DNA from 2 places in the Streptomyces inhibens genome. Region 2 is predicted to be linked to the other one. Evidence: riboswitches for the same ligand, from Rfam matches in the RefSeq annotation. Region 2 holds a riboswitch; the other holds the start of a gene.
The links. A riboswitch is a leader RNA that binds a small molecule or an ion and turns the genes downstream of it on or off. The one in region 2 is predicted to bind ZMP and ZTP.
Positions count from the first base shown of each region.

Region 1: it holds a riboswitch for ZMP and ZTP, as region 2 does, so the genes downstream of both, KI385_RS28040 (serine hydroxymethyltransferase) here and KI385_RS05960 (bifunctional 5,10-methylenetetrahydrofolate dehydrogenase/5,10-methenyltetrahydrofolate cyclohydrolase) in region 2, are expected to answer to the same signal.

Region 1 covers NZ_CP084681.1:6,150,326-6,165,551, reverse strand. The annotation lists gene trpS (tryptophan--tRNA ligase) at 1-218, opposite strand, end outside; gene KI385_RS28040 (serine hydroxymethyltransferase) at 413-1,693, opposite strand; ZMP/ZTP riboswitch at 1,735-1,838, opposite strand; gene rocD (ornithine--oxo-acid transaminase) at 1,976-3,181, shown strand; gene KI385_RS28030 (glutathionylspermidine synthase family protein) at 3,298-4,488, opposite strand; gene KI385_RS28025 (hypothetical protein) at 4,499-4,903, opposite strand; gene KI385_RS28020 (Ig-like domain-containing protein) at 5,183-11,926, opposite strand; gene KI385_RS28015 (hypothetical protein) at 12,469-12,873, shown strand; partial or broken gene KI385_RS44660 (IS5/IS1182 family transposase) at 13,667-13,765, opposite strand; gene KI385_RS28010 (hypothetical protein) at 14,038-14,424, shown strand; gene KI385_RS28005 (GNAT family N-acetyltransferase) at 15,108-15,226, shown strand, end outside.
Region 2 covers NZ_CP084681.1:1,258,602-1,273,827, forward strand. The annotation lists gene KI385_RS05920 (GcvT family protein) at 1-1,982, opposite strand, end outside; gene KI385_RS05925 (S-(hydroxymethyl)mycothiol dehydrogenase) at 2,029-3,114, opposite strand; gene KI385_RS05930 (IclR family transcriptional regulator) at 3,303-4,106, opposite strand; gene KI385_RS05935 (bifunctional 3-phenylpropionate/cinnamic acid dioxygenase ferredoxin subunit) at 4,275-4,595, shown strand; gene KI385_RS05940 (NAD(P)/FAD-dependent oxidoreductase) at 4,592-5,761, shown strand; gene glyA (serine hydroxymethyltransferase) at 5,787-7,067, shown strand; gene KI385_RS05950 (L-serine ammonia-lyase) at 7,124-8,509, shown strand; gene KI385_RS05955 (SDR family NAD(P)-dependent oxidoreductase) at 8,553-9,389, opposite strand; gene KI385_RS05960 (bifunctional 5,10-methylenetetrahydrofolate dehydrogenase/5,10-methenyltetrahydrofolate cyclohydrolase) at 9,523-10,377, opposite strand; ZMP/ZTP riboswitch at 10,400-10,488, opposite strand; gene KI385_RS05965 (hypothetical protein) at 10,529-11,539, opposite strand; gene KI385_RS05970 (hypothetical protein) at 11,825-12,019, shown strand; gene KI385_RS05975 (hypothetical protein) at 12,151-12,372, shown strand; gene KI385_RS05980 (SPFH domain-containing protein) at 12,485-13,717, shown strand; gene KI385_RS05985 (hypothetical protein) at 13,799-14,197, opposite strand; gene KI385_RS05990 (TetR/AcrR family transcriptional regulator) at 14,346-14,969, opposite strand; gene KI385_RS05995 (cytochrome P450) at 15,081-15,226, shown strand, end outside.

The DNA.
Region 1 (15,226 bases), 4.9 Mb from region 2:
CCGGCGGCCAGCAGCTGGGCGACGGAGACGCGGGTGTTGCGCCGCAGCTGTTCCGGGTCCTGCGGAACGGTGATCGCATGCAGGTCGACCACCATGTAGAAGGCGTCGTGGGACTCCTGCAGCGCCACCCACTGGCGCACCGCACCGAGGTAATTGCCGAGGTGGAAGGAGCCGGCCGTGGGCTGAATGCCGGAGAGCACACGCGGAGGACGCTGCATGGCGAAGCCATTCCCCTGAGGGTGGTGGTGGGCGACGGGCGGGCGTTCGAGAGCCATGGCACCGATTGTCTCAGGTCGCGCGTGCTCCCCAGGCGTGGAGGCCCCTTGGGGGTTGACCGAACACATCCCGTAAGGGGTGCGAAGGCCCCCTTCGGGGCCCCAACGCGGGGGTTACCGGGGGGTATTCCCGTGGCTCAGGCCCCGATGGGCAGGCCCGGTGCCGGATACGCCGCCATCAGCTCGGCCACCTCCGTACGGATCACCGCCAGCGTCTCCTCGTCGCCCTTGGCCGCGGCCGCCACGCCGCGGTCGATCCACTCGGCGACCTGCGCCATCCGGTCCGTACCCAGCCCGCGGGAGGTGAGGGACGGGGTGCCGATGCGGATACCGGACGGGTCGAAGGGCTTACGCGGGTCGAAGGGGACGGTGTTGTAGTTGACGACGATGCCGGCCCGGTCCAGCGCCTTCGCGGCGACCTTGCCGGGGACGTCCTTCGAGGTGAGGTCGATCAGCACCAGGTGGTTGTCGGTGCCGCCGGACACCAGGTCGAAGCCGCGGGCCAGCAGCGCTTCGGCGAGCGCCCGGGCGTTGGCGACGACGGCGTGCGCGTACTCCCGGAAGGACGGGGCGGCCGCCTCGCGCAGGGCGACCGCGATGGCGGCGGTGGTGTGGTTGTGCGGGCCGCCCTGCAGGCCCGGGAAGACGGCCTTGTCGATGGCCTTGGCGTGGCTCGCCCGGGACATCAGCATCGCGCCGCGGGGGCCGCGCAGGGTCTTGTGGGTGGTGGTGGAGATGACGTCGGCGTGCGGTACGGGGGAGGGATGGGCGCCGCCCGCGATCAGACCGGCGATATGGGCGATGTCGGCGACGAGCACGGCGTCGACCTCGCGGGCGATCTCGCCGAAGGCGGCGAAGTCGATGGTGCGCGGGACGGCCGTACCGCCACAGAAGATGATCTTCGGGCGTTCCTTGCGGGCGAGGTCGCGTACCTGGTCGAAGTCGATGAGCGCGTTGTCGGCCCGTACGCCGTACTGGACGCCGCGGAACCAGCTGCCGGTCGCCGAGACGCCCCAGCCGTGGGTGAGATGGCCGCCCATCGGCAGCGCCATCCCGAGGACGGTGTCGCCGGGCTCGGCGAAGGCGAGGTAGGCGGCGAGGTTGGCCGGCGAGCCGGAGTACGGCTGGACGTTGGCGTGCTCGACGCCGAAGACGGCCTTGGCGCGCTCGACGGCCAGCGTCTCGACGCGGTCGATGTTCTGCTGGCCTTCGTAGTAGCGACGGCCCGCGTACCCCTCGCTGTACTTGTTCTGCAGGACGGTGCCGGTGGCTTCCAGGACGGCCGCCGAGACGTAGTTCTCGCTGGGGATCAGTCGCAGCGTGTCGGCCTGGAGCTGCTCCTCGGCGCCGACCAGAGCGGCGAGTTCGGGGTCGGCGGCGCTCAGCGCGGGATGGGAGACGGGTGCGGGAATCGTCATGGCGTCCTCCGGGGCGGTCGATCGGTGGTCCGGTCGTGTTCCCCGGGTGCCCAGGCGGGCGGCACCTCGTGGCGCCACCTGATGAAGGTGGCCGCACACCGCTCCCTCGGGGTTCACTCCCCGCACGCCAGTCGCGGTACGCATCGCAGAGTCTAGAGCCTGTCCGCCGGATCGGGGCCGAGGCCGGTCCGCCGGTCCGCAGGTCGGCCCCTGGTCGGCGCAACAATGGAAGGGGGCGCATCGGCGTATGTGCCCCTACGGCCTCACGGAACGGAGTCACCGGTGACGACCACGGACCTCAGCATCGCCGCCGCCGAAGCCCACAGCGCGCACAACTACCATCCGCTTCCCGTCGTCGTGGCCACCGCGGAGGGTGCCTGGATGACCGATGTGGAGGGCCGGCGCTATCTGGACATGCTCGCCGGGTACTCCGCGCTGAACTTCGGGCACGGCAACCGCCGGCTGCTCGACGCCGCCAAGGCCCAGCTGGAGCGGGTCACCCTCACCTCGCGCGCCTTCCACCACGACCGGTTCGCCGACTTCTGTACGCAGCTGGCCATGCTGTGCGGGATGGAGCTGGTGCTGCCGATGAACACCGGCGCCGAGGCGGTCGAGACGGCGGTGAAGACGGCCCGCAAGTGGGGCTACAAGGTCAAGGGCGTCCCGGACGGCCAGGCAAAGATCATCGTCGCGGACAACAACTTCCACGGCCGGACGACCACCATCGTCTCCTTCTCCACGGACCCCGAGGCGCGCGCCGACTTCGGCCCCTACACGCCCGGCTTCGAGATCGTGCCGTACGGCGATCTCGCGGCGATGGAGGCGGCCGTCGACGAGAACACCGTCGCGGTGCTGCTGGAGCCGATCCAGGGCGAGGCGGGCGTGCTGGTGCCGCCGCCCGGCTATCTGGCGGGTGTACGGGAGCTGACCCGCAGCCGGAATGTGCTGTTCATCGCCGATGAGATCCAGTCCGGGCTGGGCCGCACCGGCCGGACCTTCGCCTGCGAGCACGAGGGCGTGGTGCCCGATATGTATGTGCTGGGCAAGGCTCTGGGCGGCGGTGTGGTGCCGGTGTCGGCGGTGGTGTCCTCCCGCGAGGTGCTGGGCGTGTACGCGCCGGGCGAGCACGGCTCGACGTTCGGCGGGAACCCGCTCGCCTGCGCGGTGGCGCTGGAGGTCATCGCGATGCTGCGGACCGGTGAATTCCAGCAGCGGGCAACGGAGTTGGGTGAGCATCTGCACAGCGAGCTGGCGCTGCTGGCGGCCGGTGACGCGGTCGACGCGGTGCGCGGGCGCGGACTGTGGGCGGGTGTGGACATCAACCCCTCGCGCGGTACGGGCCGGGCGGTGTCCGAGCGGCTGATGGCGCGCGGGGTGCTGGTCAAGGACACCCATGGCCAGACGATCCGCCTCGCGCCGCCACTGGTGATCAGCAAGGAGGACCTGGACTGGGGGCTGGGTCAGCTGCGGGACGTGCTGGGGGCGTAGCGGCGCCGCGGGGCTTCAGGCGTGCAGCGGGTGGCCGGCGGGCGAGGAGTCCCGGCCGCTCGCTGCGCCCCGGCCCGGCGGACGGGGCGCGCCCGCTCCCGGCGGACGGGGCACCCTCAGCGGATCACATGCGGCAGGAAGCGCGCGTACTCGTCGGTGACCGGTCCCGCCGACTCCCGGATGCCGAGCCCCGCCGCCTCGTCCTCGACGACCCAGGCGCCGAGCACCACACGATTGCCGTCGAAGTCCGGCAGCGGCGCCAGCTCCTGGTAGCAGCACGGGTCGTCGGGCCCGCGCAGCACCGGCTCGGCTCCCGGCTCGTGCAGGGTGACGCCGGCGCCCTCCCGGCCCAGCAGCGGCTTCGCGGCGTAACCGCGGGTGTGCGCCAGCTCGCGCGGCCCGTCGAGATAGGCGGGCAGCAGATTCGGATGGCCGGGGTAGAGCTCCCAGAGGACCGCCAGCAGCGCCTTGTTGGAGAGCAGCATCTTCCAGGCCGGTTCGATCCAGAGGGTGGAGCCGGTGCCGCCGCCGTTGTCGAGGGTGTCCAGGACGTACGGGCCGAAGTCGTCGGTGGCCAGCCACTCCCATGGGTAGAGCTTGAAGCAGGCCCGTATGAAGCGCAGCCGCTGGTCGACGAAGCGGCCCGAGAGCCGGTCCCAGCCGATGTCCTCCACCGGGAGGGCGACCGTCTCCAGGCCCGCCTGCTGCGCCGTCTCCTCCAGATAGGCGACGGTCATCAGGTCCTCGCCGAGCTCGTCGCCCGCGGAGTGCGCGAAGTGCAGCGGCGCGCCGGGCGGCAGCAGCGGGGCCTGCCGCTTCCAGGCCGCCACCAGCCGCTCGTGCAGCGAGTTCCACTGGTCGGCGCCGGGGAAGCGGTCCTCCAGCCAGAACCACTGCGGACTCGCGGCCTCGACCAGCGAGGTCGGCGTATCGGCGTTGTACTCCAGCATCTTGGCCGGGCCGCTGCCGTCGTAGTGCAGATCGAACCGCCCGTAGAGGGAGGGGAGTTCGGCGCGCCGGCGCCAGGACTCGGCGATCAGCTTCGCCAGCCGGGGGTCCTCGATGCCGAGGTCGGCGAAGCGGCTGTGTTCGACGATGTGCGCGGCCGCGGCCAGGCACATGCCGTGCAGTTCCTCGACGACCTCCTCCAGGGCCTCGACCTCGGGGAGGGTGAACGCGTAGTACGCGCTCTCGTCCCAGTACGGGCGCAGCGAGTCGTCCGGGTAGCGGGTCAGCGGGTAGATCAGACCCTGTGCCTCGACGGTCTGCTGCCAGCCGGGCCGGGGCTCGATGGTGTGGCGTTCCATACGGCGCCCGTCACCCGCCGCCGGAGCCGTACCGGCCGTGCGAGCCCGAGCAGCCGAAGCCGCCGCGGTTGACCGCCGTGCTCTTGCTGAAGGTGCCGCTGTCGGCGTACTTGCCGCCGGCGTTGGACGGGTCGTAGTACCACTGGCCGTCGACGGACTGCTTGCCGGCGCCGCGGCCGCTCTTGCCGTATCCGCCGCCGGTACTGCTACCGCTGCTGCCGGAGGACGAACTTCCGCCCGCCGAGCAGTTCTTGGAGTCGACGATGCGGTAGCCCTTGACGGTGTCGTAGCTGTTGCGGTCCACACAGCGCTTGTCGGGCTCGGAGCCGCAGGACGTCAGCGCGGCGGCCAGGGCGCCCATACCGCCCAGGATCACCGTGCTCGACCGCAGTCGCCGGCGTGCTTTCTCGGCCATTTCTTGCCTTCCCCCGTGGATGTGGCAACGGACATGCGTTTGAGCGGGGGCCAGCCTAGACGGCGGCCTCCCGCTCCCCGGTTACGGGCCTGCCCGGTACCCGACTCCACCCCCTACAGTCGGTTCACGGCCCTTGGCATGGTCTGTGCACTTGGCTCCGCGTTGCGCTTCGGCACCGCCTCCGTACTGCAGGCCGTGGCCGGTCCGTGCGGGCGCATGCGGACGCCGGGCCGCCCCAAGGGGACGGCCCGGCGCTGTGTGGTGGGTCGGAGTGGAGGGTCAGGTGACGGTCTGGGTGTCGGTGTCGGTGGAGGTGGTGAAGTTCACGTCACCGGAGTAGACCGCCGTGACGTTGTAGAGCCCGGGCGTGACCAGCGGGGTGCTCACGGCGGCGACACCGGTGAGGTCCACGGTTCCGGTCAGGTTCACGGTGGTCACGCCATCGGTGATCGTGAAGGCGACCGTGCCGGTCGGAATGCCCGCTCCGGGCGCCAGCGCCGCCACGAAGGCGACGAACGCGACCGTGCCTCCGGAGACGGACGGGTCGGGGAACGAGGTGACCGTGGTGACGGTCGACGCCTGGTTCACCGTCTGGGTGTCCGTACCGGTGGAACCGGCGAAGTTGGCGTCACCGCTGTAGGTCGCGGTGACGGTGTGCGCACCGACGTCAAGGGAGTTGGTGGTGACGCTCGCCGTACCCCCGACGACGGTGGCGGTCAGCGTGCCGCCCCCACCACCGCTGATGACGAAGGTCACCGTGCCGGTCACGGTGCCGGCTCCGGGTGAGACCGGGGCGACCGTGGCGGTGAAGGTGACCGGCTGTCCGAAGACGGACGGGTCGGGCGACGAGGCCACCGAGGTGGTGGTCGACGCCTGGGTCACCGTCTGGCTGTCGGTCCCGCTGGACGCGGTGTAGTTGGCGTCACCGCCGTAGGTCGCGGTGACGGTGTGCGAACCGGCGTCCAGCCCGGTGGTGACGCTTGCCGTACCCCCGGAGAGGGTGGCGGTCAGGGTCGGGCCACCGCTGATGGCGAAGACGACCACGCCGCTGGGAGTACCCGCGCCCGGCGCGACCGGCGAGACGGTCGCGGTGAAGGTCACCGGCTCACCGCTCACGGACGGGTCCGGCGCCGAAACCACCGAGGTGGTCGTGGCCGCCTGCCCCACGGTCTGGGTGTCCGTCCCGACGGAACCGACGAAGTTGGCATCGCCTCCGTACGTCGCGGTGACGACGTAAGCGCCCGCGGTCACCAGCCCGTTGGTGCTCACGGCGACAGTGCCACCGCTGAGCGTCCCGGTGAGGGCCACCGTGGTCACCCCGTCGGTGGCGAAGAACGTCACGGTGCCGGTCGGAGTACCCGCACCCGGCGCAACCGGCGCAACCGTGGCCGTGAAGCTGACCGTCTGTCCCACTACGGACGGGTCCGGCGACGTGGCCACGGAGGTGGTGGTCAACGCCTGGGTCACCGTCTGGGTGTCCGTCCCGCTCGATCCGGTGTAGTTGGCGTCACCGCTGTAGGTCGCGGTGACGGTGTGCGAACCGGCGGTGAGCGCACTGGTGGTGACGCTCGCCGTACCCCCGGAGAGGGTGGCGGTCAGCGTCGGGCCACCGGTGATGACGAAGGTGACCGTGCCGGTGGGAGTACCCACGCCCGGCGCGACCGGCAAAACGGCCGCGGTGAAGGTCACCGGTTGTCCGACCACGGACGGGTCGGGCGCCGAGATCACCGAGGTGGTCGTGGCCGCCTGGACCACGGTCTGGGTGTCCGTCCCGCTGGAGCCGGTGAAGTTGGCGTCACCGCTGTAGGTCGCGGTGACGAGGTAACTGCCCGCGGTCACCAGCCCGTTGGTGCTGACGACGGCAGTCCCGGCCACGACGGTCCCGGTGAGGGTCACCGTGGTGTCCCCGTTGGTGGCGACGAACGTCACCGTACCGGTGGGAATCCCCGCACCCGGCGCAACCGGCGCGACAGTGGCCGTGAAGGTCACCAGCTGACCCACCACGGACGGATCCGGCGCCGTGATGACCGAGGTCGTGGTCGACGCCTGGTTCACCGTCTGGGTGTCCGTCCCACTGGAACCCGTGAAGCCGGCATCACCGCTGTAGGTCGCGGTGACCGTGTGCGAACCGGCGGCGAGTACGTTGGTGGTGACGCTGGCCGTACCGCCCGAGAGCGTGCCGATGAGCGTGGGACCACCGGAGATGACGAACGTGACGACGCCGGTCGGTGTCCCGGCACCCGGCGCGACCGGTGCCACCGTGGCCGTGAAGGTCACCGGCTGTCCGACCACGGACGGGTCGGGCGACGAGCTGACCGAGGTGGTGGTCGATGCCTGCCCCACGGTCTGGGTGTCCGTACCGGCGGAACCGACGAAGTTGGCGTCACCGCTGTAGGTCGCGGTGACGAGGTAAGTACCCGCGGTCACCAGCCCGTTGGTGCTCACGGTGACAGTGCCACCGCTGAGCGTCCCGGTGAGGGCCACCGTGGTCACCCCGTCGGTGGCGACGAACGTCACGGTGCCGGTCGGAGTACCCGCACCCGGCGCAACCGGCGCCACCGTGGCCGTGAAGCTGACCGTCTGTCCCACCACGGACGGATCCGGCGCCGTGACCACCGAGGTCGTGGTCAACGCCTGGGTCACCGTCTGGGTGTCCGTCCCGCTCGATCCGGTGTAGTTGGCGTCACCGCTGTACGTCGCGGTGACGGTGTGCGAACCGGCGGTGAGCGCACTGGTGGTGACGCTCGCCGTACCCCCGGAGAGGGTGGCGGTCAGCGTCGGGCCACCGCTGATGGCGAAGGTGACCGTACCGGTGGGAGTCCCCGCGCCCGGCGCGACCGGCGAGACGGTCGCGGTGAAGGTCACCGGTTGTCCGACCACGGACGGGTCGGGCGCCGAGATCACCGAGGTGGTCGTGGCCGCCTGGACCACGGTCTGGGTGTCCGTCCCGCTGGAGCCGGTGAAGTTGGCGTCACCGCTGTAGGTCGCGGTGACGAGGTAACTGCCCGCTGTCACCAGCCCGTTGGTGCTCACGGTGACAGTGCCACCGCTGAGGGTCCCGGTGAGGGCCACCGTGGTCACCCCGTCGGTGGCGACGAACGTCACGGTGCCGGTCGGAGTACCCGCACCCGGCGCAACCGCGGCAACAGTGGCCGTGAAGCTGACCGTCTGCCCCACCACGGACGGATCCGGCGACGTGGTCACCGAGGTGGTGGTCAACGCCTGGGTCACCGTCTGGGTGTCGACGCCGCTCGATGTCGCGAAGTTGGCATCACCGCTGTACGTCGCGGTGACGGTGTGCGAACCGGCGGTGAGCGCACTGGTCGTCACGCTCGCCGTACCCCCGGAAAGGGTGCCGGTCAGCGTCGGACCACCGCTGATGGCGAAGACGACCACGCCGCTGGGAGTACCCGCACCCGGCGCGACCGGCGCGACGGTCGCGGTGAAGGTCACCGGCTGTCCGAAGACGGACGGGTCGGGCGACGAGGTGACCGAGGTGGCCGTGGCCGCCTGACCCACGGTCTGGGTGTCCGTCCCGGCGGATCCGACGAAGTTGGCGTCACCGCTGTAGGTCGCGGTGACGAGGTAAGTGCCCGCGGTCACCAGCCCGTTGGTGCTCACGGTGACAGAGCCGCCGCTGAGCGTCCCGGTGAGGGTCACCGTGGTCACCCCGTCGGTGGCGACGAACGTCACGGTGCCGGTCGGAGTACCCGCACCCGGCGCAACCGGCGCAACCGTGGCCGTGAAGCTGACCGTCTGCCCCACCACGGACGGATCCGGCGACGAGGTGACCGAGGTCGTGGTCAGCGCCAGGACGACCGTCTGGGTGTCCGTCCCGCTGGAACCGGTGAAGTTGGCGTCACCGCCGTAGGTCGCGGTGACCGTGTGCGTACCGACGGCGAGTGCGCTGGTGGTGACGCTCGCCGTACCGCCCGAGAGCGTGCCGGTCAGCGTGGGACCACCGGAGATGACGAAGGTGACGGTGCCGGTGGGTGTGCCCGCACCCGGCGCGACCGGTGCCACGGTGGCCGTGAAGGTCACCGGCTGTCCGAAGACGGACGGGTCGGGCGACGAGCTGACCGAGGTCGTGGTCGACGCCTGGCCCACGGTCTGGGTGTCCGTCCCGGCGGATCCGACGAAGTTGGCGTCACCGCTGTAGGTCGCGGTGACGAGGTAAGTGCCCGCGGTCACCAGCCCGTTGGTGCTCACGGTGACAGAGCCGCCGCTGAGCGTCCCGGTGAGGGTCACCGTGGTCACCCCGTCGGTGGCGAGGAACGTCACGGTGCCGGTGGGAGTACCCGCACCCGGCGCAACCGCGGCAACAGTGGCCGTGAAGCTGACCGTCTGCCCCACCACGGACGGATCCGGCGACGTGGTCACCGAGGTGGTGGTCAACGCCTGGGTCACCGTCTGGGTGTCCGTCCCACTGGAACCCGTGAAGTTGGCGTCACCGCTGTACGTCGCGGTGACCGTGTGCGAACCGGCTCCGAGTGCGCTGGTGGTGACGCTCGCCGTACCCCCGGAAAGGGTGCCGGTCAGCGTCGGACCACCGGTGATGACGAAGGTGACCGTACCCGTCGGCGTCCCCGCACCCGGCGCGACCGGCGCCACGGTCGCGGTGAAGGTCACCGGCTGCCCCACCACGGACGGGTCGGGCGACGACGAGACCGAGGTCGTGGTCGACGCCTGGCCCACCGTCTGGGTGTCCGTCCCACTGGAACCCGTGAAGTTGGCGTCACCGCCGTAGGTCGCGGTGACCGTGTGCGAACCGACGGCGAGAGCGCTGGTGGTGACGCTCGCCGTACCCCCGGAAAGGGTGCCGGTCAGCGTCGGACCACCGGTGATGACGAAGGTGACCGTACCCGTCGGCGTCCCCGCACCCGGCGCGACCGGCGCCACGGTCGCGGTGAAGGTCACCGGCTGCCCCACCACGGACGGATCCGGCGACGACGAGACCGAGGTCGTGGTCGACGCCTGGCCCACCGTCTGGGTGTCGGTGTCGCTGGAGCCGGTGTAGTTGGCGTCACCGCCGTAGGTCGCGGTGATGACGTAAGTGCCGGCCGTGACCAGCCCGTTGGTGCTCACCGCCGCGACACCGCTGCCGTCCAGGGTCCCGGTGAGGGTCACGGTGGTGACCCCGTCGGTGGCGACGAACGTGACGGTGCCGGTCGGGACCCCGCCGCCGGGAGCAACTGCCCCCACAAAGGCGGTGAACGTGACCGACTGCCCCACCACGGACGGGTCGGGGAAGGAGGTGACCGTGGTGGTGGTCGACGCCTGGTTGACGGTCTGGGTGTCGGCGCCGCTCGAGGTCAAGAAGTTGGCGTCACCGCTGTAGGTCGCGGTGACGGTGTGCGTGCCGGCGTCCAGCGAGCTGGTCGTCACGCTCGCCGTACCGCCCGAGAGCGTGCCGGTCAGCGTGCCGCCGCCACCGCCACTGATCACGAAGGTGACCGTGCCGGTGGGAGTGCCCGCACCCGGCGCGACCGGCGCGACGGTTGCGGTGAAGGTCACCGGCTGCCCCACCAGGGACGGGTCCGGGGACGAGGTGACCGTGGTGGTCGTCAAGGCCGGGCCGACCGTCTGGGTGTCGGTCCCGGTGGAGGTGTTGAAGCTGGCGTCACCGTTGTACGTCGCCGTGACGGTGTGCGTGCCGGCGCCCAGCGAACTGGTCGACACACTCGCCGTACCGCCCGAAAGCGTGCCGGTCAGCGTGCCGCCGCCACCGCCACTGATCACGAAGGTGACCGTGCCCGTCGGTGTCCCCGTACCGGGCACGACCGGCGCGACCGTGGCCGTGAAGGTCACCGACTGCCCCACCAGGGACGGGTCGGGCGAGGAGGTGACCGTGGTGGTCGTCGACGCCTTGTTCACCGTCTGGGTGTCGGTCCCCGTGGAGGGGTTGAAGCTGGCGCTGCCGCTGTAGGTCGCGGTGACGGCATGTGTACCCACGCTCAAGGAGCTTGTGGAGACGCTCGCCGTACCGCCCGACAGGGTCCCGGTCAGCGTGGGACCACCGGTGATCACAAAGGTGACCGTGCCGGTGGGAGTGCCCGCACCCGGCGCGACCGGCGCGACGGTCGCGGTGAAGGTGACCGTCTGCCCGGAGACCGACGGGTCCGGCGCCGAGGTGACCGTGGTGGTCGTCGACGCCTTGTTCACCAACTGGGTGTCGGTCCCCGTGGAGGTGCTGAAGTTGACGTCACCGCTGTAGGTCGCGGTGACGGTGTGCGGTCCGACGCCCAAGGCGCTTGTGGTGACGCTCGCCGTGCCGCCCGACAGCGTCCCGGTCAGCGTGGGACCACCGGAGATGACAAAGGTCACCGTGCCGGTCGGCGTACCCGAGGCGGGCGGAACCGGCGAGACGGTGGCGGTGAAGGTGACCGGCTGCCCGAAGACCGACGGGTCCGGGGACGAGGTGACCGTGGTGATCGTCGCGCCGCTGGACTGGACCGTCTGTGTGTCGGTGCCGGAGGACGCCGAGAAGTTGGCATTGCCGCTGTACGTGGCGGTGACCGGATGTGTGCCGGCACTGAGAGTGCTGGTCGTCACCGTGGCCGTACCGCCCACGAGCGGCGCGGTCAGCGTGCCGCCCCCGCCGCCTCCGATGACGAAGGTGACCGTACCCGTCGGTGTCCCCGCGCCCGGCGCGACCGGCGCCACGGTGGCCGTGAAGGTGACCGGCTGCCCGAAGAGCGACGGGTCCGGGGACGAGGTGACCGTGGTGGTGGTCGACGCCTGGAACACGAACAGACCGCCGCTGCCGGTGGACGGCCCGAAGAAGGGGCTGCCGTTGTAGGTGGCGGTGACGGTGTGGAACCCGACGGCTGGAGCGCTGATGGTGACGGTCGCCGTGCCGCCGACCAGGGTCCCGGTCAAAGTGGGCCCGCCCGTGACGACAAATGTCACGGTGCCGGTAGGTGTGCCCAGTCCGATGGGGACGACCGTTGCGGTCAAGGTCACGGTCTGTCCGAAGACTGCCGGATTCGGCGCTGCGGACACCAACGTGATGGTGGGTGCCATAGTGCGGCCCTTCAAGTGGTGTGGAGGTGGCGGGCCGTTCACCTCCCCGCCAAGCGTGAAGGTCTCGGGGAGGCGGCAACATCCTCAGGGACGACGCCGGGCACATCTCAGGTGATGGGGATTCGCATCTGCATACCGATGTCCTCCCATGGGTGGGCGACCCGCCGGTCGATAGCATCAGTAACGGCGTTGACCGCACAGCCACGCCATAGTCGCCGCAAGGATTTCCCCTGATTGGCGCAGCGCCCATCGACCCGGCGGCACGCAAGGCGTGCACCACAGGGCGCAGAGATTGCGTACGCCGACGCGGGCCGCCCGCCGGCATGCGCCGGGCTCTCTCACGCCCGACGGAAGCTCCACCACTCCCAACGATTCACCCCTGCAATGCGTTCTGTTCATCGAGGGGCGGGTTTTGAGGGCTCCCCTCCCATCAACCGGCCTCGCTAATAGGGGAGTTGTAAAACCGTGTCCTACGTGGTGAGTTCGCTGAGGCGTTTGTAGCTACCCGATTCTCCCGAGGGAGCAATCTCCCGAGTCAGCAGGTGTCGCAGCTGGTCGAGGCCGGCTCCGTGGCACCGGTATCCGGGGTCGTCATGGACGTGGTAGTCGTCGCCGAGGGTTCGGTCGACTGCGCGGCACCCGTATCCGAAGTCGTCGTAGTCGCAGTAGTCGGCGTCGAGGATTCGGTCGACTGCGCGGCACCCGTAACCGGAGTCGTCGAAGTCGCAGTAGTCGGCGTCGAGGATTCGGTCGACTGCGCGGCACCCGTAACCGGAGTCGTCGAAGTCGCAGTAGTCGGCGTCGAGGATTCGGTCGACTGCGCGGCACCCGTACCCGGAGTCGTCGAAGTCGCAGTAGTCGGCGTCGAGGATTCGGTCGACTGCGCGGCACCCGTACCCGGAGTCGTCGAAGTCGCAGTAGTCGGTACCGAGGGCACGAACGGCTGATGGGTGCCATGCTGCGGAGTTGTCGCAGTCGCAGTCGTGGTAGTTGTAGGCGACTGCGCCGGACTGGACGACTGTTCCCCCAGCATCGTAAAGACCGTCATGTTAAGCATAGCTGCAGTCGTCGGGCCTTGAGATCCTTGAGGTTTTTGAGGTTTTTGAGGGCCTTGAAGTTTGAGCAGCTGATCCCTCTCCTCGATATACCCCGCTATCAGCCCCTGCCGCATTCCTTTGGCGTAGTCGGTGACGCCCGCGAATGCGGGAAGGGATCCTCCGTGACCAGTCTTCTTGAAATCGGTGTACGCCTTCTTCGCACCTATCGGCTTCCCTTCGTCAAAGCCGTTGTTGTAGGCATTCCAGTCGATGGGCTGGGATGGGGGCTTCGCTTGCCCGACGTAGTGGTCGACGCTCGGAGCCGCCCTCACTGCATGTGCTGTGTCCGGGACAGTATTCGCCAGAGCTGTACCGGCGCCTCCCAGGAATGTTCCTGTCGCCATCACGGCGACCACGGTCACCCTGCTCGCCCGCTTGATTCCTTGCCGGCGAGCGCGTTTGCCGGCCATTTCGAACCACCAATCTCGTTGAGCTCTCCACCACTTACTCCATCCTCATCAAATCAGGATACGTCGAAATCTCGATGCCGGGAGGGCCGGACGGCCCCATGACACATGAGCCGGTTGGGCGCGACGATGAGATTGCCGTGTATTCAATATTCTCGCTGCTGCGATCCCATACCCTGCACAGGTAAAGGCCCCTTGACCAGCATCTTTGGTCGGGGGCCGTCCAAGACCGTGCCCTACATGGTGAGTTTGATCAGGAGTTTGTAGCAGCACATGGCTGCGGCGAGGCCGAGAAACGCGAGGCACTTCCGGGGGGGCGTTCGTTCGCGTCCGGGTTCGGCGTCGGGACCACCACGGTGTACCGGTACATGACCAAGGCCGGTCACACCAGACACATGCGCAGTCGTTGCGCGGTCTTGTCCACCGTCACCTGGAAACAGTTATGGAGAGGCTCCGCCCCTTGCACCCGGTGCGCCGGGTACGGTTTGTCGTCGGGCAGCCCGCTCTTCTTGAAGCAGCCCCATTCTCCCGGGGGAGCAATCTCCCGAGTCAGCAGGTGTCGCAGCTGCTCGAAGTCGGTTGCGTGGCACCCGTATCCGGGGTCGTCATGGACGTGGTAGTCGTTACCGAAGGTTCGGTCGACTGCGTGGCACCAGTATCCGGAGTTGTCGTCGTCGCAGTAGTCGTCGCCGAGGATTCGGTCGACTGCGTGGCACTTGTACCCGGAGTTGTCGTCGTCGCAGTAGTCGGTACCGAGGATTCGGTCGACTGCGTGGCACTTGTACCCGGAGTTGTCGTCGTCGCAGTAGTCGGTACCGAGGATTCGGTCGACTGCGTGGCACTCGTACCCGGAGTTGTCGTCGTCGCAGTAGTCGGTACCGAGGGAGTTGTCGCAGTCGTGGTAGTCGTAGGCGACTGCGACGGCTGGGACTCCGGAGGTGCGTTGAGGATCGCTTGGACCGTCGTGTGCAGCATTTCTGCACTCAGGCCTTGACTCAGATCTTTTGGATGCAGAGCTATCTCATCGACATACCCCTGTATCATCCCCTGCCGCATTCCTTTCGCGAAGTCGGTGTTTCCCGCAAATGTGGGAGGGGATCCTCCGCGACCATTCTTCTTGAAATCGGCGTCCGCTTTCTTCGCGCCTATCGGCCTTCCCTCATCAAAGCCGTTGGTGTACGCATTCCAGTTTGTGGGCGCAGGTGGGGGCTTCGCTTGCCCGACGTAGTAATCGATGCTCGGGGCTGCCTTCACCGCATGCGCTGTGGCCGGGACGGTATTCGCCAGAGCTGTACCGGCGCCTCCCAGGAATGTTCCTGTCGCCATCACGGCGACCACGGTGATCCTGCTCGCCCGCTTGATTCCTTGCCGGCGAGCGCATTTGCCGGTCATTTCGAACCACCAATCTCCTTGAGTTTTCCACGACTTACTCCACTCCTCATCAAACTAGAATACGTCGAAACCTCGATGCCGGAAGGGCCGGACGGCCCCTCATGACGCATGGGCCGGTTGGGCACGTCGGCGAGATTGACCAGGCGTTTGTAGCAGCACATGGCTGCGGCGATCACGGACTTCAGGCCGTGACTGTCCGGAACAATCCATCCCTGAAAGTGGCCGAGAGACTGATGGGCGATTTTCCGCCAGGCTTCCAGATCACTCGCGTCTACGCTGATCGCTATGGATAAAGCGGTAGCCAAAGAGGTGGACACGGAGATGGACATGGAGATGGACGCAGAAGTGGCTGGAGAAGTAGAGGCAGAAGTGGAGACAGAACAGGCACTGCCAGGGGACCTGAT
Region 2 (15,226 bases):
AGACGCATCGCCGTCACCGGCACATGGCCGAGGTACGTCTGCTTCGCGCGGAAGTAGCCGAAGCCCTCGTGGGAGAAGTCGTCGCGGGTCAGCGGCTGAACCAGGTCGCGGGCGAGCGGTCCCCAGACACCGATACAGCAGGTGCCGGAGGTGATGTCGCGGACCTGGACCCCTCCCCCACTCTCGGCTCCGCTCGAGCGGGAGGTGCCCCCATGCGCGTGCCGCAGCAGCCAGTCGAGGTCGGCCGGGGAGTTGGCACCGACCTGGAAGCGGTCGGGGGCCAGGCGGGCGACCGTGAGATCGGAGCGGATGCCGCCGGTCTCGTCCAGGAGCAGGGTGTAGGTGACCGCGCCGGGCTTCTTGCGGAGGTTGTTGGTCGTCATACGGTGCAGGAAGTCCAGCGCGCCCGGGCCGGTGACCTCCAGCCTGCGCAGCGGGGTCATGTCGTAGAGGGCGACCTTCTCGCGGGTGGCCCGGGCCTCGGCCGCGGCGATCGGCGACCAGTAGCGGGCGGACCAGGCGTCCCGTTCGGGGAGTTCGAGCCCGTCGGCGAGCGGGGCGTTGGCCTCGTACCAGTGCGGGCGCTCCCAGCCGCCGCCCTCCAGGAAGTACGCGCCGAGTTCCTGCTGGCGTGCGTAGAAGGGGCTGGTGCGCAGCGGCCGTGGCTGCTCCATGGGCTGCAGCGGGTGGATGACGTCATAGACCTCGACGAAGTTCTGGGCGCCGCGGTCTTCGATGTAGGCGGGCGAGCGCTGGGCGTCCTCGAAGCGGTAGAGGTCGCACTCGTGGATGTCGATGGCGGGCCGGCCGTCCGTCATCCACTCGGCGACGGCCCGGGCGACGCCCGCGGAGTGGGTGACCCAGACCGCCTCGGCGAGCCAGAATCCGCGTAGTTCGCGGGATTCGCCGAGGACCGGCATTCCGTCGGGGGTGAAGGAGAAGACGCCGTTGAAGCCCTCGGCCACCCGGCTCTCGCCCAGCGCGGGCAGCAGTCCGACACTGTCCTGCCAGCTCGGGGCGAAGTCGTCCTCGGTGAAGGGCAGCGAGGACGGCATGACGGGGGCTTCGTCGAAGGCGGGGACGGTGAAGGGGTCGACGGGCATCGGGCGGTGGGCGTACGAGCCGATCCCGATCCGGTCGGTGTGTTCGCGGAAGTAGAGGTCGCGATCCTGGAAGCGCAGGATCGGCTTGCTCGCCTCTTCCCCCAAGCTCTCGGCTTCGCTCGAACAGGGGGTGCCCCCATGCGGATCGTTGACGCCGGCGAGCTCGGGGAGCGGTTCGGTGGTGGCGTACTGGTGGGCCAGCGGGAGCAGCGGTACGTCCACCCCGGCCATGGCGCCGATCACCGGTCCCCAGAAGCCGGCGGCGGAGACCACATGGTCGGCGGGGAAGGTGCCGCGGTCGGTGACGACGCCGGTGACATGGCCGTCCTCCCGCTCGATGCCGGTGACGGTGTGCCGCTCCAGGAAGCGCGCACCCCTCCCCGCGGCCCGCTCCATCTGGGCGCGGCAGGCGAGCAGGGCGCGGGCCAGGCCGTCGTCGGCGGTGTGGAAGCCGCCGTGGAGCTTGGTCTCGTCCAGCATCGGCCACAGCTGCTTGCACTGCTGCGGGGTGAGCAGTTCGCCGCGTACGCCCCAGGAGGCGGCGAGTCCGGCCTTGCGGTGCAGATCGGCCCAGCGGGCCGCGGTGGTGGCGACTTCCAGACCGCCGACCGGGTTGAAGCAGGGCAGTCCGTCCACCTCCAGGGAGCTGAACTTCTGCACGGTGTAGGCGGCGAACTCGGTCATGGTCTTGGACGGACCGGTCTGGAAGACCAGCCCCGGTGCGTGCGAGGTGGAGCCGCCGGGGGCCGGCAGCGGGCCCTGTTCGAGGACGGTGACGTCGGTCCAGCCGCGGGCGGTCAGCTCGTCGGCCAGGGAACAGCCGACGATGCCGGCGCCGATGACAACCACTCGGGAACGGTGTGCGGGCGTACGGGACATGCCCCTCCTCCTGCTGGTCGGGGTGGTCGACTGGGGTGTTACGCCGTTACAGGACCACGACGGAACGCAGTACCTGGCCGTCGCGCATCTTGTCGAAAGCGGACTCCACCTCGTCCAGGGCGATCGTCTCGGTGACGAATCCGTCGAGGTCGAGCCGGCCGCTGAGGTAGCGGTCGATGAGGACGGGGAAGTCGCGGCTGGGCAGGCAGTCGCCGTACCAGGAGGACTTCAGGGCGCCGCCGCGCGAGAACAGGTCGATGAGCGGCAGGTCGATGCGCATGTCCGGGTCGGGGACGCCGACCTGGACCAGGGTCCCGGCCAGATCCCGCATGTAGAAGCCCTGCCGGTAGGTCTCGGGGCGGCCGACCGCGTCGATGACGACATCGGCGCCGTTGCCGCCGGTGAGTCCCCGTACGGCCTCGATGGGGTCCGTACCACGGGAGTTGACGGTGTGGGTGGCGCCGAACCGGGTGGCGCCGTCCAGCTTTCTGTCGTCGATGTCGACCGCGATGACCCGGCGCGCGCCGGCGATCGAGGCGCCGGCGATCGCCGCGTTGCCGACCCCGCCGCAGCCGATGACGGCGACGGTGTCACCGCTGCCCACGCCGCCGGTGTGCACGGCGGCGCCGTATCCCGCCATCACTCCGCAGCCGATGAGCCCGGCCGCTTCCGGGCGGGCCGCGGGGTCGACCTTCACCGCCTGCCCGGCGGCGACCAGGGTCTTCTCGGCGAAGGCGCCGATGCCGAGTGCGGGGGCGAGCGGGGTGCCGTCCAACAGGGTCATCGGCTGGGCGGCGTTGCGGGAGTCGAAGCAGTACCAGGGCCGTCCGCGGCGACAGGAGCGACAGCTGCCGCAGGGCGCCCTCCAGGCGAGTACGACGTAATCGCCAGGGGCAAGATCGGTCACACCGGGGCCGACGGATTCGATGACGCCGGCCGCCTCATGGCCGAGCAGAAAGGGGAATTCGTCGTTGATCGCACCGTCCCGGTAGTGCAGATCGGTGTGGCAGACGCCGCAGGCCTGCACGGCGACGAGCACTTCTCCCGGTCCGGGGTCCGGCACCAGGATCGTCTGCAGCTCGACCGGTGCGCCTTGTTTCGCCGCGACGACGGCATGAACTTCGTGTGGCATGCCCTACCCCTCAGTGTTGCGCAGTGCACGACTGGTTGCGCGATGAGAGACATAGTGGGAACGCCGTATCGGCAGCGTCAAGAGGTACGAGCTAGCTCTTGGTAAAGGACTTGTTACGTCCCCGGACAGGACAGCGGGGCCGGACCCAGAAGTCCGACCCCGCATCCGCACCCGCGCCCGTCAGCCGTTCAACAGGCGTACCCCATCCGCCGGGAGAGCTCCTCAGCTGCGGAAACGGTGCCCTTGACCACCTCGGGCAGCCGCTCCTCGTCCAGCCGGTAGGCGGGCACGGACACGCTGATCGCGCCGATCACCGAGCCGTCGTGCGCCCGCACCGGCGCCGCGACCGCGCGCAGACCGAGCTCCAGCTCCTCGACCGCCACCGCGAAACCCTGCTCGACCACCTCGGCGAGCTCACGGCGCAGCGCGGTGGCCGAGGTGACCGTCCGCTCGGTGAGCCGCGGCAACTTCCGGGCGAGGACGGCGTCCTGGACCGGGCTGGGCTGATGGGCGAGCAGCGCCTTGCCGCTGGAGGTGGCATGCAGCGGGGTGCGCCGGCCGAGCCAGTTCTGCGCGGTGACCGACGCGGGGCCGCGGGCCTGCATGATGTTCACGGCGGCATCGCTCTCCAGCACCGCGATATTGACCGTCTCCCCCAGCTCGTCGGCCAGCTGCCGGCAGACCGCCGCGCCTTCCTGGGAGATGTCCAACCGCACGGCCGCCGCACCGGCCAGCCGCAGCACCCCCGCCCCGAGGTAGTACTTGCCGCGCTCCTGCTCCTGACCGACCAGTCCGCGGCTCTCCAGCACGCCCAGCAGCCGGAACGCGGTCGACTTGTGCACGCCCAGCTCGTCGGCGACCTCGGTCACACCCGCCTCGCCGAGCCGGGCGAGGATCTCCAGCACGGTCACCGCCCGGTCCACCGACTGCACGGCGCTGACCGGCCCTTTCGCCGGCTTGCCGGCCGTCTGCCCCTCCACCATGTCCGTCATCTGCTGGATCTCACCACCTGGCTGCCCGATCGTGGGTCGGGATGTGAAGGGTCGGCATTTCCCGGGATCGCTTGACGCACAAGCCACCCGTCGGGATTCTGTTGCGCATAGCGCTTCATCGTGCGCCACGCGAAACTCGATGATACCGAACAGTAACAGGGGGGTCCTGTGATTCCTGTCTGCCACCTTGCCGACCTGCCCGCAGGCGAGTCCGTACGCATCGACACCGCACCTCCGATCGCCGTCTTCAACGCCGACGGGGAGCTGTACGCCATCGACGACACCTGCACCCACCAGGACGCCTCACTGTCGGACGGCTGGCTGGAGGGGTGTCTGGTCGAATGCCCGCTGCACGCCGCTTCATTCGATCTCCGTACCGGAGCGCCCACCTGTCTGCCCGCGCGCCGGGCCGTGCGCACCCACCCGGTGACCATCGAGAACGGCATGATCTACGTCCACCACGCCGCCGAGGAGGGCACCGCCGCATGAAGTCGGTCGCTGTCATCGGGGCCTCGCTGGCGGGTCTGTACACCGCGCGGGCCCTGCGCGCCCAGGGGTTCGACGGCCGCCTGGTGATCGTCGGGGACGAGCGGCACCGCCCCTACGACCGCCCGCCGCTGTCCAAGGACTTCCTCACCGGCACCACCGGCCAGGACCAACTCGCCCTGGCCGACGCCGAGGAGATCGCCGAACTCGACGCCGAATGGCTGCTGGGCACCCGGGCCACCGGGCTCGACACCGGCGGGCGCACGGTGTTCCTCGACGGCGGCCGGTCCCTGACCACCGACGGCCTGGTCATCGCCACCGGCGCCACCCCGCGCCGCCTCCCCGGCACACCACCCACCGGAGCGCACACCCTGCGCACCCTCGACGACGCCCAGGCACTGCGCGCGACCCTGGCCCGGGGCCCGGCCAGGGTCGTGGTGATCGGCGGCGGCTTCATCGGCGCCGAGGTCGCCTCCTCCTGCGCTGGCCTCGGCCATGACGTCACCGTCGTCGAGGCCGCCCCGCTCCCCCTCGTCCCCCAACTCGGCGACGCGATGGCCCGGATCTGCTCCGCTTTGCACGCGGACCACGGCGTCGCCCTGCTCACCGGAACCGGCGTCGCCCGCCTGCACAGCGGCGGCGGCGACAACCGTGTCACCGGAGTCGAGCTGACCGACGGCCGGCTGCTCCCCGCCGATGTGGTCGTCATCGGCATCGGCGTACACCCCAATACCGCCTGGCTCGAAGGCTCCGGACTGCCGCTCGACGACGGTGTGCGCTGCGATGCGGGCTGTGTCACCCCGCTGCCGCAGATCGTGGCCGTCGGCGATGTCGCCCGGGTGGACGGCAGCCGCGCCGAGCACTGGACCAGCGCCACCGAACAGGCCGCCGTCGCCGCCCAGAACCTCCTCGCGGGCAGCACCGTCGCCCGCCACCGGAGCCTGCCGTACTTCTGGTCCGACCAGTACGGCGTACGGATCCAGTTCGCCGGCCGGCGGCTGCCCACCGACACCCCGCGCATCGTCGAAGGCTCCCCCGACGACCGTTCCTTCCTCGCCTGCTACGAACGCGACGGGCACACCACCGCGGTGCTGGCCCTCAACCGCCCGCGCCCCTTCATGCGCCTCCGCCGCGAACTCGCCCGCGCCACCCAGCCGGCCACCACCTGACCTCCGCCCAGGAAGGCGCCGCCCCATGTCGCTTCTCGACAGCTCCCCATCGCTTGTGAACAGCTCCCTCCATGAGCTCGACCCCGACGTCGCCGCCGCCGTCGACGCCGAGCTGCACCGCCAGCAGTCCACCCTCGAAATGATCGCCTCGGAGAACTTCGCCCCCGTCGCCGTCATGGAGGCCCAGGGCTCCGTCCTGACCAACAAGTACGCCGAGGGCTACCCCGGCCGCCGCTACTACGGCGGCTGCGAACACGTCGACGTCGTCGAACAGATCGCCATCGACCGCATCAAGGCCCTCTTCGGCGCCGAAGCCGCCAACGTCCAGCCCCACTCCGGCGCACAGGCCAACGCCGCCGCCATGTTCGCCCTCATCAAGCCGGGCGACACCATCCTGGGCCTCAACCTCGCCCACGGCGGGCACCTGACCCACGGCATGAAGATCAACTTCTCCGGCAAGCTCTACAACGTCGTCCCCTACCACGTCGACGAGAAGACCAACCTCGTCGACATGGAAGAGGTCGAACGCCTCGCCAAGGAACACCGCCCCAAGCTGATCGTCGCCGGCTGGTCCGCCTACCCCCGCCAGCTCGACTTCGCCGCCTTCCGCCGCATCGCCGACGAGGTCGGCGCCTACCTCATGGTCGACATGGCCCACTTCGCCGGCCTCGTCGCCGCCGGCCTGCACCCCAACCCGGTCCCGCACGCCCACGTCGTGACCACCACCACCCACAAAACCCTCGGCGGCCCCCGCGGCGGCGTGATCCTCTCCACCCAGGAACTCGCCAAGAAGATCAACTCCGCCGTCTTCCCCGGCCAGCAGGGCGGCCCCCTCGAACACGTCATCGCCGCCAAGGCCGTCTCCTTCAAGGTCGCCGCCTCCGAAGAATTCAAGGAGCGCCAGCAGCGCACCCTCGACGGCGCCAAGATCCTCGCCGAACGCCTCATCCAGGACGACATCAAGCAGCACGGCGTCTCCGTCCTGTCCGGCGGCACCGACGTCCACCTCGTCCTGGTCGACCTGCGCGACTCCGAACTGGACGGCCAGCAGGCCGAGGACCGCCTCCACGAGGTCGGCATCACCGTCAACCGCAACGCCATCCCCAACGACCCCCGACCCCCCATGGTCACCTCGGGTCTGCGCATCGGCACCCCGGCACTGGCCACCCGCGGCTTCCAGGCCGAAGACTTCCGCGAGGTCGCCGACATCATCGCCGAGGCGCTCAAGCCCACCTACGACACCGAAGCCCTCAAGGCCCGCGTCACGGCACTGGCGGACAAGCTCCCCCTCTACCCCGCCCTCTGACCCACACTCCGGCCCACCCTCCGCTCCGCCCTTCCCGACCGAGGGAGTCCGCCCCCGTGGCCATCTCCGTCTTCGACCTCTTCTCCATCGGCATCGGCCCCTCCAGCTCCCACACCGTCGGCCCCATGCGCGCCGCCCGGATGTTCGTCGGACGCCTCAAGAAGGACGGTCTGCTCGCCCAGACCACCTCCGTACGCGCCGAACTCTTCGGCTCCCTGGGCGCCACCGGCCACGGCCACGGCACCCCCAAAGCCGTCCTCCTGGGCCTGGAAGGCCACTCCCCCCGCACCGTCGACGTCGAAAGCGCCGACGACGAAGTCGAACGCATCCGCACCACCAAACGACTGCGACTGATGGGCGCCGAAATAGGCACCGCCCACGAAATCGACTTCGACGAATCCACCGAACTCATCCTCCACCGCCGCCGCGCCCTGCCCTACCACGCCAACGGCATGACCCTCTTCGCCTACGACACCACAGGCGCACCCCTCCTGGAGAAGACCTACTACTCCGTGGGCGGCGGCTTCGTCGTCGACGAGGACGCGGTCGCCGGCCAAAACCCGATCGTCCCCGACGACACCGTCCTGGGGCACCCCTTCCGCACCGGCGACGAACTCCTCCGCCTGGCCCAGGACACCGGCCTGTCCATCTCCGCCCTCATGCTGGAGAACGAAAAAGCCTGGCGCACCGAGGAAGAAATCCGCTCCGGGCTGCTCGACATCTGGGGCGTCATGCAGGCCTGCATCCAACGCGGCATGTCCCGCGAAGGCATCCTGCCCGGCGGCCTCAAGGTCCGCCGCCGCGCCGCGAACTCCGCCCGCCAACTGCGCGCCGAAGGCGACGCGCAGGCCCGCGCCATGGAGTGGATCACCCTCTACGCCATGGCCGTCAACGAGGAGAACGCCGCCGGCGGCCGCGTGGTGACCGCCCCCACCAACGGCGCCGCCGGCATCATCCCCGCCGTCCTGCACTACTACATGAACTTCGTGCCCGGCGCCGACGAGGACGGCGTGGTCCGCTTCCTGCTCGCGGCCGGCGCCATCGGCATGCTCTTCAAGGAGAACGCCTCCATCTCCGGCGCCGAGGTCGGCTGCCAGGGCGAGGTCGGCTCCGCCTGCTCCATGGCCGCCGGCGCCCTCGCCGAAGTCCTCGGCGGCAGCCCCGAACAGGTCGAGAACGCCGCCGAGATCGGCATGGAACACAACCTCGGCCTGACCTGCGACCCCGTCGGCGGCCTCGTCCAGATCCCCTGCATCGAACGCAACGGCATGGCCGCCGTCAAGGCCGTCACCGCCGCGAAGATGGCCATGCGCGGCGACGGCAGCCACAAAGTCTCCCTCGACAAGGTCATCAAGACCATGAAGGAGACCGGCGCCGACATGAGCGTCAAGTACAAGGAGACCGCACGCGGCGGACTCGCCGTCAACATCATCGAGTGCTGAACCGAATGCCGGGAAGGGTCGGCGAGTTCGCGCAGCAGGGTCTCTACCGCTGCCCGGCGTCCTCTTCCGCGCCGTCGCGTGGCTCGATGCGGAAGGTGAACGCGGCGCCTCCGGGGTCGACCGCGGTCGCCCCGCCGTCGACGGTGAGTACCGCCCCGTTGACGAAGGACGCGGCGGGTGAGAGCAGCCAGCTGATTGCCTCCGCGACCTCGTGGGGCTCGCCGGGGCGGCCTGTGGGCAGCAGCCGGGTGGCCTCCTCGTAGGCGGCAGCCACGCCGCCGTCCGCCAGCCCGGCCTCCTCGGCGAATCGCGCCATGCGCCGGTCGGCCATCTCCGTACGTACCCAGCTGGGGCAGACGATGTTGGCGCGGAGCCCGTCCCGTCCGTAGTCGACGGCCAGGGAGCGGCAGAGCTGGAGCAGGGCCGCCTTGGAGGTGGCATAGGCGGCGTTGCCCTCGCCGTTGCGCAGGGCGGACACCGAGGCGACCGCGACGACCGCGCCACGCGCCGCCAACAGGTGGGGAGGAGCGGCGCGTTGGAGGAGGAACGGGCCGGTGACGTTGGTGGTCATGACGGCCTCCCAGTCCGCCACCGACAGATCGCCGACGGACCCGCCGCGGGCGATACCGGCGTTGAGCACCAGTCCGTCGAGCCGCCCGTACGTGGACACGGTGGCATCGACGAGTTCCTGCACCGCCGCGGGATCGGCGGCGTCGGACGGGTGAGCCAGCGCTCCGGTCTCCTCGGCGATGCGCTGCAACGGTTCGGGTCGGCGCCCGGAGATGACCACCTGGTGGCCGGCCGCCCGCGGCAGCCGGGCGGTGGCGGCGCCGATGCCCGTACCGCCGCCCGTCACGATGACAACGCGCTGTTCCGCCATGGTCGTTCAAGCCTTCGAGGGTGGTCGCGAGTGATCGCATACCGGCATCGCGATCATACGTACGGACGACGCCTACCGGGCGAACCCTTCCGGCCGCTTACGGATCACCGCCGACCACCCTCCCCGGCTTCCGTCAGGCCACGCCCAGTTGGCGGGCGGCGGCATCGACGGTCTGGGTGAGCAGGACCGCGATGGTCATCGGACCGACGCCGCCGGGGACCGGGGTGAGCAGGGAGGCGCGGGCGCTCGCCGACTCGAAGTCCACATCGCCGACGTTGCCGGGGTTGTAGCCGGCGTCGATCACGACGGCCCCGGGCTTGATGTGCTCGCCGCGCAGGAAGCGGGGCCGGCCGACGGCGGCTATCAGGACATCGGCCTCCCTGGTGATCGAGGCGAGGTCGGTGGTGCGGGAGTGGCAGTAGGTGACGGTGGCGTTGCGGCCGAGCAGCAGCATCCCGACGGGCTTGCCGAGGATCGCGCTGCGGCCGACCACGACGGCGTGCTTACCGGTCAGATCGACCTCGTAGTGGTCCAGGAGGCGGAGGATGCCGCCGGGCGTGCAGGAGGCGAAGCCGTCCAGGCCGAAGCTCATCGCGGCGAAGGAGTGGAAGGTGACCCCGTCGACGTCCTTCTCCGGGGCGATCGCCTCGAAGGCGGCGCGCTCGTCGATGTGCGGGCCGACCGGGTGCTGGAGCAGGATGCCGTGCACGTCGGGGTCCTGCGACAGCGCGGTGATCGTGCCGACCAGCTCCGCGGTCGTGGTCGCGGCGGGCAGTTCGACATGCCGGGACCGGATCCCGGCCTTCTCGCAGCGGGCGCGCTTCATGCGTACGTACGTCACCGAGGCGGGGTCTTCACCCACCAGCACGGTCGCCAGGCAGGGGGCCTGGCCGGTCTGCCGGGTGAGGTCCGCCGCGCGTTCCGCGGCCTGTCCGACGATGCGGCGGGCCAGTGCGCTGCCGTCCATGAGACGGGCGGTCGAGGACATGGTGTGCTCCTGGGCGTCGTTGACGGATCGCCCAGGCGCGCGGCACTGACCATGACCGGCCGAGCCGCTCCCCGGTGGTACTCCACCCAAGCGCCAGTCACGGCTCGGCGCCCACTGTAATCGACACCGGGGCACCGATGAGGGGGCGGCATCACGTACCTCCGTGACCTGGCGCCGAGAGGGGCGGCGTGGTGGAGGTGGTGGCCTCCCAGTGGCTGAGGATGCCGTCCCAGTCGTGCTGGGCCGCGGTGATCGCGTTGGCGTCCCAGGTGGCGGGCGCATGGGAGGGCTGCTGCTCCTCGTACACCTGGTACGTCTGGTAGTCGGGGTAGTTCTGGTGGTTCTGGTGGTTCTGGTGGCTTTGGTAGTGCTGGTAATTCTGGTACGGCTGCTGCTTCCAGGGCTCGTGTTCGTAGTGCTCCCCCGGGGGCTGCTGTGTTCGCTCACGCCAGGCCAGATGGGGGGTCTCCGGCTGTGGGGTGCTCTGGAGCTTGGCCATCCGCCGGTGGCGGCCGGTGCGGTCCGATTGCGGGGGCGGGGTGTGCCGGTTTTCGGCGGACAGCTGCTGGGCGCGTGCCACGAGGAGCCTGACGTCGAGGCCGAGTTCGGCGGCGAGTGCGGTGAGGTCAACTCCGGTGTGCCAGCTGCTCATCAGAACCGCGTCCAGAGCCGGCGCCCAGCCCGGTTCGCCGGTCTGGGGCGCGGGGGCCTGGGGCGGGGCGGCGTGTGGCGTGGCGGTGTGTGGCGCGGCGGTGTGTGGTGCGGCGGGCGGGCCCGCCGTGGTCCGGTGCTCGGTGACCGGGGCCGTCGTGGCCGGGCCCGCGGTGGCCTGGCCCTCGGGGTGTGCGGTGGCCTGTTGCGCCGGGGGCTGCTCCGCGGGCGGTTCTTCACACGCGGGCTGCGCGAGCAGGCTCTTGGCGACCGCGCGGGCGTCGTCCTTGCCCACCGTGCGGCGGGCCAGGCGTACTTCGCGCTCCTCCAGGCCGAGCAGGTCCGCCACCACCGCATCGCTGCCCACGGTCACGGCGAAGGCGGCCAGGGTCCGCGAACGGCGGGCCTCGGCCTCGTCGAGGAGTCCCTGCGTCCGGCGGACCTCGTCATCGCTGCTGCAAAACGCCTGTGCGAGTACCGCGTGGCGCTCCCACAACTCCCTCGGTTCCATGACTGCGACAACGTTCCTTCGCCCGGATTGGCCCGCTTCTCGGCTATAGATCACTGCATAAGGTGATATTCGATGGAGTTACGCCCCTGCCTACGGGACGTATGGAGCCGGAGCCGTAAAAATACGCAGTGACCACATGCTCGCAGAATCGTTTCTACGGCCATGAGCGCCCCTTCCTCCGGCACCGTCGCAGGTCACGGACAGACTTTCCTTCCCCGCCCCGGGGCCGCACCGCGGTGGATCACCTCCGAGATTGTCCGGCAGACACCGTTGTACGCGGGGCTGGTGAAGCTCTGGACCGAGCGGGATGCCACGGTGCCCGGCGTCGCCGATCCCGAGTGGCAGCGACTGGTCTCCTACCGTGCGCTGATGGAGGAGACCGAGACCGCCCTCACGGCCCTGCGGCCGCACCGCGCACCCGATGTGCTGCCCTCCAGGAAGTCGGTCCCGGCCGCCCGCCCGCCCCGGCTCGATGCCTGAAACCCGGGTGCGCCGGCCGCCGGAACGGGCGACCTGAAGGGGCGCCCGGCCCGGAGTACCGTTGAGTTGTCGAGATGTCCCGCTGGCCGGCCTCCTGGCCGGCAGCGGCTTTGACCAGCGACGGAGCCCGGGTGAGCGCGACGGATGACACGGACTTCAGCCCGATCGGGGTGATCGGGCGGGTCACCGTCTCGATCCCGACCGATGGCCCGGGCGAGGTGCTGCTGCCCGTACGCGGCGGGACCGAGGCCTTCGCCGCCTGGTCCCAGGAACCCATCGCCCGGCATACGCAGGTCATCGTGGTGGACCACACCTCGGCGCGGTCGGTGATCGTCGCGCCGCTGCCTGCGTGATGACCCGGCCGTTCTCTGGCCGCTACGGGCCGGATGGGCAAGCCCCCTTCACCTTCGTCCAACCGTCCCCGCACACGAACCGAGGCCGGTCGCACCGACCAGGAGCCTTCCGATGCTGTTCTGGCATGTACCCGCGCCGAACGAGGCGCTGTTGATCTCCGGCTCGAAGAGCCGGGCCGGGGATGCCCAATTCCGTATCGTCACGGGCCATGGCCGCTGGGTCATGCCCGTCAAGCAGAAGGCGAGTCTGCTGTCGCTGTCGCTGCGGGAGGCGGAGATATCCGAGGACTGCGTCACCCAGCAGGGCATCCGGCTCGCCGTCCGGGCGGTCGCCGTCTTCAAGGTGGGTGACGACCATCCGTCGATCGCCAACGCCGCGCGCCGGTTCCTGGACGAGCAGGCCACCATGGAAGAGCTGGTGGGGCGGATCTTCGCCGGTCACCTGCGGTCGATCGTCGGCGGGCTGACCGTCGAGCAGATCATCCGGGAGCGGGACCGGGTCGCCCAAGAGGTCAAGGAGGGCAGCCACTCCGAGATGGAGAAGCTCGGCATCGTCGTCGACGCCCTGCAGATCCAGGAGATCGGCGACACCTCCGGCTACATCACCAATCTGGCCGCGCCGCACGCCGCGGCCGTCGCCAGCGCGGCCCGGATCGCGGAGGCCAAGGCCGACCAGGAGGCGACCGAGCGGGAACAGCAGGCGGCGGCGCTCAAGGCGGAGTACGAGCGGGACACCGCGATCAAACGGGCCGGGTTCCTCGCCGAGACCGAGCAGTACAACGCCCGTGCCGCGCAGGCCGGCCCGCTGTCCCAGGCCAGGGCCTCGCAGGAGGTCATCGAGGAGCAGACCGCGCTGGCCGAGCGGCAGGCCTCGCTGGCCGCCCAGCGGCTGGAGGCCGAGGTGCGCCGCCCGGCGGACGCCGAGGCGTACCGGGTGCGCACCCTGGCGGAGGCACAGCGTGACCAGGTGCGGTTCGAGGCGGACGCCCGTGCCTACACCGAGCGGGCGATCGCCCAGGCGCGGGCCGATGCGAACAATGCCGTGGCGGCCTCGCTGCGGGACGGCAACCAGGAGCTGATCGCCGCCAACCGCACCGTCGAGAACCTCCCGGCGCTCGCCCAGGCCGCGGCCGAGGGCATCTCCGGCTCCCGGCTGACCGTCCTGAACGGCACCGACGGGGTGAACGAGATCGTCTCCGGCATCGTGGGCCAGGGGCTGGCCATTCTCGACAACCTGAAGCAAGCGAGTGGCGGCGCGGCCCCGCTGGCCGATGGGGCGGGCGGAGTGCCGCAGAAGCTGACGAAGCTGACGCAGGACGGGGCCGGGTCCGGGTCCGGGGGCTGACGTACGGGCAGTCGGCGTCGGCGACACATGCGATGGGCCCGGGATCCTGACCCCGGGCCCACAGCCTGACCCCGACGGGTACTAGAGGAGCCCGAGCAGGCCGAGACCGAGCAGGCCGTCTCTGCCCAGGCCCTGGCCGTCGCGGCCGTAGCCATCGCGCCCGTAACCGTCACGGCCATAGCCGTCGCGCCCGTAGCCGTCGTTGTTGCCGTAGCCGTAGCCGTCGCGGCGCCCGTCGCGCCCGAAGCCGTCGTAGCCGTCGTGGCCACCGTGCCCGAGCCGGCCGTGGCTCTTGTGGCCGTGCCGGTGGTGCTGGTTGCCGTGGTGGCCCTTGTCGCAGCGGTGGTGCGAGGAGCACAGGGTGCTCTGCGTGCTGCTGGGGGGCGCGGTCGCGGCAGTGGCGGCGCCTGCCATCGGCACCACGAGGGCAGCCGCGGTCAGGCCGGCCACTGCGAGGCCGCGAGGGATCGAACGGAGCATGTTTCCACCTTCACTCGACTCTGCAGAAAATGAATATTCTCTGCAAAGGCGACGATAAAGTGGCATTTGTCCATCGACTTGCGACCCGCCGCAGAGTCACTGGAACGCAGCAGAATCTATGACATTCCACCCAAAACCCCTCTTCCCGCTACGGAATCCCGCCATTTTCGCCGCTCTTCTCCACGTCGTTCGGCAGGCTCTCCAGCAGGCTTCCCAGCGCACCCGCGACGAGCCGGCACACCGTGTCCGGGTCGGCGCTCGCCAGTGGCTCCTTGGCGACCACCACACGCATCAGGCCGATCCCCAGCAGCCAGGACAGCGCCAGATCGGCGCGCAGTCCGCCGTTGTCCGACCCGGAGAGCGTGGCGAGGACCTCCGCGTACTCCTCCCCCAGCCCGCGCAGCGCGTCCGCGATCTCGTCGCTGCCGCCGATGGAGCGCAGACACACCTCCAGCGAGCGGTCGGCACCCGCCCCGCCGCCGGCCAGCATGCCGCGCAGCGCGACCTCGAACAGCCGCTCGGCGGGGGTGGTCCGCAGCTGCTCCTGGCCTCCCCGCGCCATCACCTCTCCGAACAGGGCCTTCTTCGAGCCGAAGTAGCGGAACAGCAGGGCTTGATTGGCCCCGGCCCGGGCCGCGATATCGCGTACCGTCGCGCGTTCGTAGCCGCGCTCCGCGAACAGTTCCGACGCGGCATCGAGCAGCCGCAGCCGGGTGCCCTGCGCGTCCCGGCGGTACGCACCCTCCGTGCCGCGCTGCGGGGACTCCCTCATCATCACGCTCCTCTCCGACGGTCCGTCACAATGACGGCCGCAATGCGTCGTTGACCACTCCGAGGGAGCGGCCTACCTTTGTAAGCAGGTGCTTACACAAGGGAGGTCACCGTGACCACAGCCGACACAGCGCCCCTCTCCTACCCCTTCAATATCCCTGAGAGCCTTGAGCTTTCCGACGAGTACGAACAGGCCCGCAACCTTCCCGGACTACTGAAGGTGCGGATGGCCTACGGCGAGCCGGCCTGGCTCGTCAC